4 regions of the Bacillus cereus group sp. MYBK79-1 genome follow, and region 1 is predicted to be linked to each of the others. Evidence: riboswitches for the same ligand, from Rfam matches in the RefSeq annotation. Region 1 holds a riboswitch; each other region holds the start of a gene.

Region 1 (3,170 bases):
TTAATCCCTTCTTTTTCAGCTTTTCCCTTTACAATTTCCCAAGCGTTTCCATCCGTTCCAGTTACACCAATACGAACTGTTTTCTCTTTTGCCCCTGCATCTGAGCAGCCGCTTAACGCTGAAACTCCTACAATCGCTGATAATGCAAATGCTAAAATTTTCTTCATTTTCTTTTCCCCTCTTCCTTTTTATGATCTGCGTAAAAAGACTTTCGCAAAGTAGTTTCCTAAATTTTGAGCTACCTGTACGAGAATAATAAGTAAAACGACCGTTACGAACATAACTGATGTATCAAAACGTTGATAACCATATGTCATCGCTAAGTCACCAAGACCGCCACCACCGACAAGCCCAGCAACTGCAGAAAATTCAATTAGACCAACTGTCATAAATGTAACTCCTAAAATCAATGGCGCTAACGCTTCTGGCACAAGGATTTCAAAAACAATTCTAAATGGTGAAGCACCCATCGCTTGAGCTGCTTCAATGACTCCCTTTGGAACTGAAACAAGATTTGTTTCAACCATTCTAGCAATACCGATTGAGGCAACTAACGTCATTGGGAAAATTGCTGCTGCTGTTCCAATCGTCGTTCCAATAACGCTTCTTGTTAGTGGGCTTAACGCTACTAAGAAGATGATGAATGGAATCGGACGAATTGTATTAATAATGATATTAAGAATAGAAAATACCCATTTATTTTCTAAAAAGTTCCCTTTCCTCGTTACATACAATAGTAAACCTAGAGGTATACCAAGAATTGTAGCAAATATAAGGGTTACAATTACCATTAAGAGGGTATCCCCCGTCGCATCTACTATGCGGGGCCAAAATATACTCCAATCAACTCGCATGAGCTTCTACCTCCTTCAGCTGCACTTGTAGTCGTAGGTGTTGTAATGCTTTTTGAATTTCTTTCTGCTCACCTTGCAGTTCTACAAGTAGATTTCCAAATAGCACATTTTGAAGTTCAATAATATTTCCATACAGTACGTTTACATCGACGTTATAGTTTTTCGCGATATATGATAGCACTGGCTGTCCTGTCTCTTCACCAGTAAATGTTAAGCGATAAATCTGTCCACCATTTTGAATTTTCCCTAGAACACTTTCTGGTAAATGATCATTAATAATAGAACGTACAAAGTTTTGAGTTGTCTTTGTTTTTGGTTGTGTGAAAACGTCAAACAGTTTTCCTTCTTCAATAACCTTTCCTTTCTCCATTACAGCTACACGGTGACAAATTTCTTTCACAACATGCATTTCATGTGTAATAAGAAGAATTGTTACATTGTATTCTCGATTTACTTTCTTTAATAAGTTTAATATCTCTGTCGTTGTTTCTGGATCTAAAGCTGATGTTGCCTCATCACATATAAGAATATCTGGCGATGTTGCAAGTGCTCTTGCAATACCAACACGCTGCTTTTGTCCGCCTGATAGCTGCTCTGGATAATAGTTTGCTTTATCTTCTAACCCTACAAACTTCAGCAGTTCATTTACTCTTTCTTTTATCTCATTCTTTGGTACTTTCGCTAACTTTAATGGATAAGCAATATTCCCAAACACTGTTCTTGAATTAAATAAATTAAAACTTTGAAAAATCATTCCGATTCTTTGTCTTAGCTTCCGTAATTCTTTCGTCGATAGTAATGTAATATCTTTATCATCTATTGAAATCGTTCCCGCCGTCGGTCTCTCTAACATATTTACTAGGCGTAACAATGTACTCTTTCCAGCACCACTAAAACCGATAATGCCAAAAATTTCGCCCTTCTCAACGGATAATGTTACATCTTCCACCGCATGAACAGATTGCCCACCTGATTCATATACTTTACTTACGTTGTTAAAAGAAATCATTTTCTTCCCTCCTATATGCTGTAAAAACTTGAAGTAGAGCTTTCGAGGTAAAATAAAAAGTGCTCTCCTTCTTATCAACCATAAAGATAAGAAGGAGAGCACTTATATGTACTCGTTCACATCTTCTCATCTTCCAAGCCTTTATAGGCTTGCTGGAGTTAGCACGGTATTAAAAAACCCGTTGCTGAGGTATCGTAGGGCCAGTCCCTCCACCTCTCTGGATAAGAATGTATCGATTTAATTGTCGTTTAATTAATTCTCATTATAGAACTCAGAATAATAGGAGTCAATACATTTTTTAGAAAAATATTAATTATTTTTCTATTAAAATTTTCAAATAAAAAATCACATACAATAATAATTTTTAAAGTTATGTTAAATTCTCCTCCTTCATATTTTTTAAAAGGAGAATCCTCTCTATAAAGTGAAACTATAATCAGTGGGGGTTTTGTTCATCCCCCACTGATTATTAGCCTTCACCAATCGGACATTTACGGACAGTTGATCTCCCACCTAACTTCTTTGCTCCAGCCGAATTTTGAGGTGGGAGTTTTACTGCCCGTTAATGTCGGATAAATTGAATACCATTATTTGAATATGAAATCGGAGGAAGATAAATATATGAAAACAGCTCTTTTACTCGTTGATATTCAAAATGATTATTTTCCGCATGGAAAGATGGAATTGCGTAATCCGGTAGAGGCAAGTGACTATGCTAGCCAGCTACTACAACTCTTTAGAACGAAAAACGAACCTATTTTTCATATCCAACATGTAGCAATAAAAGATGACGCTACTTTTTTCCTACCCAATACTGAAGGTGTACATATTCATGAAAGCGTACGTCCACTTAGAGAAGAAACCGTTATACTCAAACATTATCCAAATAGTTTTCGGGAAACTGACCTTCTAGAACAATTACAACGTTTAGCTATTGAGCACGTCGTCATATGCGGGATGATGACTCATATGTGTATCGATGCTACCGTAAGGGCTGCTTTCGATTTCGGCTTTCAATGTACTGTTATACATGATGCTTGTGCTACAAAAGATCTTTCTTTTAAGAATGCTACTATACCAGCCGTTTATATTCATAACACAATTTTGGCTAGTTTAAATGGCGTATATGCAAATGTAATGAGTACAGCGGAGTTTGTAGCTACAAAAAAACACTCCCTTCAGTGAGCAAAACCGAAAGGAGTGTTTCTTGTCAAACCATAGATTTTCTTTCAAATTGTATTATACAGGAAATCCTTAAAATGAATACTAAAAAATGTGACTAATAAGTCAACTTTTCTCGTTGCTTT
Region 2 (3,170 bases), on a different contig from region 1:
CATATACGAAATCATGAAACGTTACTTGCGTCGAAGTTAGTTGAAACGACGAACGGATCTTGGGGAGAAGAAAGACTCTATTTAGAAGAAACACGCCAAGATCTTCGTGAAAAGATTTTATCATATAAAGCGACTTCTGCTGATAAGAAGCGTATACAAGAGATTGAAAGTGATCTTCGAAAGCAAAAAGCGAAAATTAAAGAAGTAGAAAAAGAATACATTGAAAATGCGAAAGTAATCGGCGCAACGTTATCGAAATGTGCCATTGATTCACTTATTTATGAGCGTACATTTGATTTAGTTGTAGTAGATGAAGTGAGTATGGCATATGTTCCGCAAATTGCATTAGCGGCTTCACTTGGGAAACGCATCGTCGTATGTGGGGACTTTTTGCAGTTACCTCCAATTGCGATGGCGAACCATGAACTCGTTCGAAAATGGCTCGGGGAAGGTATGTTTTACCATGCCGGAATTGTTGAGTCTGTCAATAAATCAGAAGCACATCCGAACCTCTTTATGCTGCAGGAACAAAGACGTATGCATGCGGATATATCGAAGTTTACAAATTCATTTATTTATAAAAATAGAGTGTATGATCATCCGTCTGTTTCAGAGCGTACAGAACTTGCGCAATTGCAACCGTTCGCAAATGAGGCAAGTGTTTTATTTGATACGAGTTTAATGGGAGCCTTTTCTTTAAAAGACGCTGCTTCTGGATCTCGTTTTAATATTATGTCTGGTTTAGTAGCGATGCAAATGATGTTAATCGGACTGTTAGATGGTGTTCAATCGATCGGTGTTGTTACACCTTACAGGGCACAATCCCGCTTTTTATCAACGTGTATTAGAGAAATGTTGCAGAGAACGAAATATCAAAACATACCAGTTTTAGCGGCGACAGTTCATAAGTTTCAAGGGTCTGAAAGAGATATGATGATATTTGATACAGTCGATAGTTATCCGCAAGAACGACCTGGCGTGTTATTCTTTGACCATAAAAACCATCGCCTCGTCAACGTTGCAGTGACGAGAGCGAGAGGAAAGTTCATTCAATTATCAGATTGCCATTATATGCGTAAAAACCTTTCGAGAAAACAAGCGTTATCACAATTAACAGCTCATATAGAACGTCACGGAGATGTGTATGATCGCACGACATCAAGACAATTGTGGGAACGAAAAATTTCGAAACGTTTACGCTGGTTTATGGAAATGAATCTTGAAGAGCCGAAAGGATTATTGAAAGATATTTTAGCCGCAAAACGAAAAATCATTATTTCACTACCAAGTACAAAGCAAGTGGATAAACGAGTATGGCAAGCGTTAATGCGTACAAATGCGCAAATAACGGTGTATAGTGATGGACCAGTTCCATTGAAAAACGTAAAGTTACAAAGGCAAAATAAAGCATTCCCGTTTATCGTAATCGATGATGAAATCTTTTGGGCAGGCGCACCGCTCACATCACAAATGATATTTGAAGGTAGTACGGAATTTCCGTACGTATGTGCAAGACTGCAAGCACCAGAAACAATTGGTGTACTAAAAGGATTTTTAGATATTCGGTAAATTCGGATAGGAATTCATTGACTTTTACCTGGAATGAACTTAGAATAAAAATAATTTAATATAATTTTATGAAAATTCTTATCACGAGAGGTGGAGGGACTGGCCCTATGATACCTCGGCAGCGGATTCTTTATGAATACTGTGCCAATTCCAGCAAGGTAACTTGAAAGATAAGAAAGAAGCTCATTTTGACTGTATATGCAGAAGCCTCTTTCTATCTTTTAGAAAGAGGCTTTTTTACGTGAAAATAAAAGGAGGAAGAACAATGGGAGCGACTGGAGTAACGTCACAAAGAAAAACAATTGAAGAGAGTATAGAAAGAAATAAGGAAAAGTACATAGAAACAAGTCATAATATTCATGCGAATCCGGAGATCGGTAATCAAGAGTTTTACGCATCAAGAACGTTAAGTTTATTGCTAGGGAGTGCAGGATTTCAATTGCAGCACAATATAGCTGGACATGAAACAGGATTTATTGCGCGGAAAAGTTCAGGAAAGCAAGGGCCAGTTATCGCGTTTTTAGCTGAGTATGACGCTTTACCCGGGCTCGGTCATGCGTGTGGTCACAATTTAATTGGGACAATTAGCGTTGCGGCAGCAATCGCATTATCAGAAACGCTTGAAGAAATTGGAGGAGAAGTTGTCGTGTTTGGAACACCAGCTGAAGAAGGAGGACCAAACGGTAGTGCAAAAGCGAGTTATGTAAAGGCTGGTTTGTTTAAAGATATTGATGCGGCGCTTATGATTCATCCGAGCGGAAAAACAGCGACAACGAGTCCTTCACTAGCAGTCGATCCACTTGATTTTCATTTCTACGGAAAAACCGCTCACGCTGCAGCTTCACCAGAAGAAGGAATTAACGCATTAGATGCAATTATCCAGCTGTACAACAGTATTAACGCACTTCGCCAACAGCTTCCGTCAGATGTAAGAATTCATGGTGTTATTACAGAGGGCGGAAAAGCACCTAACATTATTCCTGACTACGCCGCAGCAAGGTTCTTTATTCGTGCAGCAACGAGACAGAGATGTGGGGAAGTAACAGAAAAAGTAAGAAATATCGCTGAGGGAGCAGCATTAGCAACAGGCACAAAAGTAAAAATCCATCAATTCCAAAATGAAATCGATGAACTACTCGTAACAAAAACATATAACGACGTCGTAGCCGAAGAACTAGAATTACAAGGTGAAGACGTAAACCGTAAAGAAAGAGTTGGAATCGGATCAACGGACGCAGGAAACGTAAGCCAAGTCGTACCGACCATTCACCCGTACATTAAAATCGGCCCAGATGACTTAATTGCGCATACGAATGAATTTAGAGAAGCAGCACGTTCAGAACTTGGAGACAAAGCGTTAATTACATCAGCAAAAGCACTAGCAAATACGGCGTATCGATTAATTACGGAAGAAGGATTGTTAGATAAGGTGAAGGAGGAGTTTAAAGAGGCGCAGAGGAATCAGGGATAGATAAAAAAAGGAGTGAATTTGACGAGGGAAATGAAAAACTTACGTTTTTCATTTCGTAAAACATATGCACAATGCAAAAAGGCGGCCTTTCGTTCAAACTTGAACGGAAAGTCGCCTGTTTCTTATGCTT
Region 3 (3,170 bases), on a different contig from region 1:
GGAGGGTGCGATACGACGCAGCTAGCAAAACAATACGGAACACCACTTTATGTATACGATGAAGAGTCTATTCGAGGAAAGTGCCGCGCGTTTCATCGTGCTTTTAAAGAAAGTGGTTTCTCTTACCAAGTAGCATATGCAAGCAAGGCGTTCTTGTGCATGGAGATGTGCCGAGTGGCTCGTGAAGAGAATATGTCATTAGATGTCGTGTCTGGAGGAGAATTATATACTGCGCTTCAAGCAGGATTTCCAGCATCGCGCATTCATTTTCACGGCAATAATAAAACAGAAGAAGAGATCGTGATGGCTCTTCAGGCGAATATTGGTTGTTTTGTCGTCGATAATTTCTTAGAGTTAGAAATTTTGCATGATTTAGCAGTGCAACATGGGAAGTTTGTGAACATATTAATTCGTGTAACGCCTGGAGTAGAGGCGCACACACATGAATATATTACAACAGGTCAAGAGGATTCTAAATTTGGATTTGGTGTGTCAAATGGTCAAGCGATGCAAGCAATTGAGCGTGCTTTACAAAAATCAAATTATAACGTGCTAGGAATTCATTCACATATCGGATCACAAATATTTGAAACGGCTGGATTTGTTCGAGCGATTGAAGTTCTTCATCAATTTTTAGAAGAAGTGAGAGAAAGAGCGAACTATGTAGTAAAAGTATTAAACGTGGGCGGAGGATTCGGAATACGCTACACAGAGTCAGATACACCATTAACTCTTGAGACATATGTGCGGGCTGTAACAAGTGCAGTGAGAGAACAATTTACAGTATGTAATTATCCCTTGCCAGAAATATGGGTTGAACCAGGGCGTAGTATTGTAGGTGATGCTGGAACGACACTTTATACAGTTGGATCTGTGAAAGACATTCCTGGTATTCGGAAATATGTATCTGTGGATGGTGGAATGACTGATAATTTAAGACCTGCTTTATATAACGCTCGTTATGAAGCGATGTTAGCCAATCGAGGGAACGATGAGAACGAGGAAGTTGTTTCGATTGCAGGGAAATGTTGTGAGAGTGGAGATATGTTAATTTGGGATATCACTTTACCGAAAGTTGCTACTGCCGATTTATTAGCAATTTCTTGTACAGGAGCATACGGGTACTCGATGGCGAATAATTATAACAGGATTCGTAGACCAGCTGTCGTCTTCGCGAAAGGTGGCACATCACAAATTGTTGTAGAGCGCGAAACATATGAAAATATTATTGGGAACGATCGCATACGTATTAAAGAATTAGTTTAAATGGGAAAAAGGAGTTGTTCAGATGGGCAATTCCTTTTTTGTAAAATAAAATAATTAAAATATATCGGAAAACTAGGATTGAAAAAAATCTGAATTGTGATAAAATACAAATACAAAGCTTATCAAGAGAAGCGGAGGGAACTGGCCCGACGAAGCTCGGCAACCTGCTTATAGAAAGCAAGGTGCTAAATCCAGCAAAATGGAATCCATTTTGAAAGATAAGGTAAAATATATTACCGAACAGTCTTTTCGAAATGGGAAAGATTTTTTTTATGAATAAAAAGGGGGGCTGTTCGCGTGAGCGTACGGGAACATTTTGAGGAAGTATCTGAGAAGATTCAAGCGATGCTTGCTGATATGAAATATGGTTCAATTACAATTGTTGTGCAGGATGGGAAAGTCATTCAATTAGAGAAAAGTGAAAAAGTACGTTTAAAGTAAAAAGCGCTGACTAGAAAAACTAGAGGCGGTTTTAACCTATATCATTAGGTTAAAACCGTCTTTTTGCTTTTACAGGGGGAAAGAACATGTTGACGTATGAAACGTGGGAAGAAAATAATGTTTCATTTCCAGAAGAAGATGAAACGAAAGGCGCGCTATCTGTATTAAGTTGGGCTTATAAAGAATATAAAAGTGAAATTGTATACGCATGTAGCTTCGGAGTGGAAGGGATGGTATTACTGCATCTTATAAACCAAGTAAATCCATCTGCTAAAGTTGTATTTTTAGATACAAATGTTCATTTTCAAGAAACGTATGAATTAATTCAAAAAGTACGGAGGCGATTTCCTTCATTAAATATTATAGAAAAACAGCCGGAACTTACACTTGATGAACAAGCGAAGTTGCATGGTGAGAAATTATGGGAAAGTAATCCGAATCTCTGTTGTAAAATTAGAAAAATTTTACCGTTAGAAAAATCATTAGCAGCGGAAAAAGCGTGGATATCGGGCTTAAGGAGGGAACAATCAGAAACACGTAAGTATACAAAGTTTATAAATCAAGATCATCGTTTTCAATCTATTAAAGTTTGTCCACTCATTCATTGGACGTGGAAAGAGGTATGGCGATATGTATACAAACATAGCTTGCCGTATAACCCGCTGCATGATGTTGGATATCCAAGTATTGGGTGTGAGAAGTGTACATTACCTGTAGGTGAGGGTGGCGATTCGAGAGATGGTAGGTGGGCCGGGAAAGTGAAAACAGAATGTGGTCTTCATTACCAATAAGATGAATTTGAAAATAAAGCTAAGAGAGGAAATAGAAAATGAGTACAAGAAACGAATTAATAAATCGTATAGACGAGACTTACGACGTATCACAAATCGAAAAAGAAATTGAATTAGACAACATTGCATTAAGTGATTTAGAGCTATTAGCGACAGGGGGATATAGCCCACTTACTGGTTTTTTAGGAAAGAAAGATTATGATTCAGTCGTAGAAACGCTTCGTTTAGTTAACGGGAGTGTTTGGAGTATACCGATTACGTTACCAGTAACAGAAGAAGTAGCAGAGAGTCTGAAAGCTGGAGGGGAAGTAAAGCTCGTTAATGGTGGCAATGTATATGGTGTCATTCAAATAGAAGATATTTTTGTGCCTGATAAGGAGAAAGAAGCGTTACTAGTGTATAAAACGACGGATGAGGCTCATCCTGGAGTGAAAAAATTATACGAACGACCGAACGTTTACGTTGGAGGAGCTATTATTCTTACAAAACGTTTTGAAAATAATCCGTTTCCTTCTTATCATTTAGATCCAATTGAAACGAGAGAAGAATTTAAAAAACGTGGTTGGAAAACAGTAGTCGGATTCCAAACGAGAAATCCGGTACATCGTGCCCATGAATATATTCAAAAATCTGCTCTTGAAATTGTAGATGGTCTCTTTTTAAATCCACTCG
Region 4 (3,170 bases), on a different contig from region 1:
CCCTATATACAATGGGACAATCAGCAAACGAGATGCATCAGGAAACCTTGCAACTGCTTTTAAGAGGCATTGGTACTTCGCAACTTTGCACTGAGGAAGAAGTTCATCAGCTTACTGCCGTTACTGGAAGTGCACCAGCTTTCCTTTATTACTTTGCTGAAAGCTTAATTGAAGCAACAAAAAATTATGGAATCGATGAAGCAACTGCCAAACACCTTGTCATTCAAATGATTTCTGGCTCTGCTTCTATGCTTGAACAAACGCAAGATCCAGCTAACCTCCGCGAACAAGTAACAACACCAGGTGGTTCCACGGCTGAGGGTCTCAAAGCTTTATATGAATATAATTTTTCAGAGGGAATTCAAAAAGCAGTAGAAGCAACAAACAAAAAAGCTAGGGGGAAATAATATGAATTTAACAAGTTTAAAAGACTATACAACATTACATAACGGTGTAAAAATGCCTTGGTTCGGTTTAGGTGTTTTTAAAGTAGAAGATGGTTCAGAAGTAGTTGAATCTGTAAAAGCAGCAATTAAAAATGGCTACCGCAGCATTGATACTGCAGCAATTTATCAAAACGAAGAAGGCGTTGGACAAGCAATCCGTGAATCAGGTGTTTCACGTGAAGAATTATTTATTACATCAAAAGTATGGAATAGCGATCAAGGGTATGAAACGACACTTCAAGCATTTGAAACTACATTAGAGAAATTAGGTCTAGAATATTTAGATTTATATTTAGTACATTGGCCTGTAAAAGGGAAATATACTGAATCATGGAAAGCGTTAGAAAAGCTTTATAAAGACGGCCGTGTTCGTGCAATTGGCGTGAGTAATTTCCATATTCACCACTTACAAGACGTATTTGAAATTGCTGAAATTAAGCCAATGATCAACCAAGTGGAATACCACCCACGTTTAGCACAAGAAGAGCTACACACTTTCTGTAAAGAACATAACATCCAGCTTGAAGCTTGGTCACCATTAATGCAAGGCCAACTGCTAGACAACCCAATATTACAAGACATTGCAACAAAATATAATAAATCAACTGCACAAATTATTTTACGGTGGGATCTACAAAACGAAGTTGTAACAATCCCTAAATCTATTAAAGAGCATCGCATTATTGAAAATGCAAATATATTCGATTTTGAATTAAGTGCTGATGACATGAAAGCAATTCAAGCTCTAAATGAAGATCGTCGCGTTGGTCCAGATCCAGATAACTTTAACTTCTAATAGAAAAACCACTGCCATATGCAGTGGTTTTTCCATTAAAGAAAACTGAAAATTTAAACTATATACCATTCGGTTGACACTTCATTATCCAAGGTGTAAGATTTTGAATTATCAAAGAAACACAAAAATTAATAAAATTTATTCGTTTACTCATTGTATCAAGAGAGGTGGAGGGACTGGCCCTTTGAAACCTCGGCAACAGGTTCATTTTGAATACTGTGCCACTTCCTGCAAGCTTTATGCTTGAAAGATAGAATGAGGGACTTCGTTTATATACGGGTGCATAACTTGTACGTAAAAATCCCTCTTTCTCAATATGAAAAGAGGGATTTTTTATTTTTCATTTCCCTCATCATCATCCAAACTTAATTATTTAGGAGGAAAATCAAATGAAAAAGAAGTTTGTACCCGGTATTGCATCAGTTGTAGGAGTAAGTATTTTATTAACTGGTTGCGGTAGTTATAAAAACGAAGCAAGCGGAGCAAATGCAAAAGACGAGGCGCCTAGTAAGCAGGTTTTAAACTTATCTTCACCTACTGAAATACGAACAATGGATACAGCTCGTGCTACAGATACTGATTCTGGTCAAGTAATGAGAAACGTATTTGAAGGTTTGTATAATCTTGGTGAAGGTAACAAACCTGTTCCTGGTGTTGCAAAATCTCATGAAGTAAGTGGCGATAAGACGAAATACACATTCCACCTGCGAGATTCAAAATGGTCAAACGGCACTCCTGTTACAGCGAAAGACTTTGTCTTCGCTTGGCAAAGAGCTGTTGATCCAGCAACAGCCTCTGAATATGCATTTCTATTCTTTGATATTAAAAATGCATCAAAAATTAACAACAAAGAACTTCCATCCGATCAACTTGGTGTAAAAGCAATTGATGACCATACGTTTGAGGTAGAATTAGAACGCCCTGTTCCGTACTTTATTAGCTTAACAGCGTTCCCAACATTTCTACCAATTAACGAGGAATTCTTTAAAGCACAAGGTGATAAGTACGCTTTAGAAGACAATACAATCTTGTACAACGGAGCTTTTACACTAAGCGATTGGAAGCACGAACAAAGCTTTAAATTCAAGAAAAATCCTACCTATTGGGATAAAGATACTGTCAAACTGGAAGAAATCAATTTTAACGTCGTAAAAGAAAAATCTACAGAAGTAAATTTATTCGAGTCAAAACAATTAGACCGTATAAAACTAACATCTGACTTCGTTGATAAATATAAAAAAGATACCAACTTTAAAGAACGTCCGAACGTAGGGGTACAGTTTCTACGTATGAATCAACAAAATAAAGTACTTCAAAACGTTTCTGCACGCCAAGCAATCGATCAAACAATTGATCGAAAGTCCTTTGTAAATACATTATTAAATGACGGCTCTACACCTACCTCTAGTCTCGTGCCGAAAAACTTTGCAAAAGGACCTGACGGAACAGACTTCCGTGCTGCAAACGGCGATTTAACAAAGGTTGATACAAAATCTGCACAAGAATTATGGAAAAAGGCGAAACAAGAACTTGGATCTGAAAAAATAACGTTAGAACTATTAACAAGTGACGGTGACCTTGAGAAGAAAACTGGTGAATTCTTAAAAGGACAACTAGAAAAGAATTTAGATGGCTTAACAGTGACGATAAAACCGCAACCACGTAAACAACAAGTTTCACTTTTATTAAAAGGTGACTACGAAATTGGAATTGACGGCTGGAGCCCTGACTTTGCGGATCCAATTACATTCCTTGAGCTATTTACAACGAATAACCCTTATAACTTAGATCATTATTCTAATAAGGAGTTCGATGAAACAATAGCAAAAGTGAAAACAACTTTAGCCGGTGATGAAAAAGCTCGCTGGGAAGCATTACTAGCATCCGAGAAAATATTATTTAAAGACTCTGTTATCGCTCCTCTTTAC

What was found. A riboswitch is a leader RNA that binds a small molecule or an ion and turns the genes downstream of it on or off. The one in region 1 is predicted to bind S-adenosylmethionine.
Positions count from the first base shown of each region.
Region 2: another riboswitch for S-adenosylmethionine. It lies ahead of ACTFOB_RS22335 (M20 family metallopeptidase); the one in region 1 lies ahead of ACTFOB_RS23795 (methionine ABC transporter ATP-binding protein).
Region 3: another riboswitch for S-adenosylmethionine. It lies ahead of ACTFOB_RS14290 (YezD family protein); the one in region 1 lies ahead of ACTFOB_RS23795 (methionine ABC transporter ATP-binding protein).
Region 4: another riboswitch for S-adenosylmethionine. It lies ahead of ACTFOB_RS23170 (peptide ABC transporter substrate-binding protein); the one in region 1 lies ahead of ACTFOB_RS23795 (methionine ABC transporter ATP-binding protein).

Region 1 covers NZ_JBQAEO010000022.1:31,279-34,448, forward strand. The annotation lists gene ACTFOB_RS23785 (MetQ/NlpA family ABC transporter substrate-binding protein) at 1-167, opposite strand, end outside; gene ACTFOB_RS23790 (methionine ABC transporter permease) at 189-854, opposite strand; gene ACTFOB_RS23795 (methionine ABC transporter ATP-binding protein) at 844-1,863, opposite strand; SAM riboswitch class I at 1,987-2,091, opposite strand; gene ACTFOB_RS23800 (cysteine hydrolase family protein) at 2,485-3,048, shown strand.
Region 2 covers NZ_JBQAEO010000018.1:66,766-69,935, forward strand. The annotation lists gene ACTFOB_RS22330 (AAA domain-containing protein) at 1-1,569, shown strand, start outside; SAM riboswitch class I at 1,645-1,746, shown strand; gene ACTFOB_RS22335 (M20 family metallopeptidase) at 1,835-3,040, shown strand.
Region 3 covers NZ_JBQAEO010000007.1:183,429-186,598, reverse strand. The annotation lists gene lysA (diaminopimelate decarboxylase) at 1-1,266, shown strand, start outside; SAM riboswitch class I at 1,383-1,491, shown strand; gene ACTFOB_RS14290 (YezD family protein) at 1,564-1,707, shown strand; gene ACTFOB_RS14285 (phosphoadenylyl-sulfate reductase) at 1,794-2,498, shown strand; gene sat (sulfate adenylyltransferase) at 2,537-3,170, shown strand, end outside.
Region 4 covers NZ_JBQAEO010000020.1:38,359-41,528, reverse strand. The annotation lists gene proC (pyrroline-5-carboxylate reductase) at 1-407, shown strand, start outside; gene ACTFOB_RS23175 (aldo/keto reductase) at 409-1,242, shown strand; SAM riboswitch class I at 1,395-1,499, shown strand; gene ACTFOB_RS23170 (peptide ABC transporter substrate-binding protein) at 1,632-3,170, shown strand, end outside.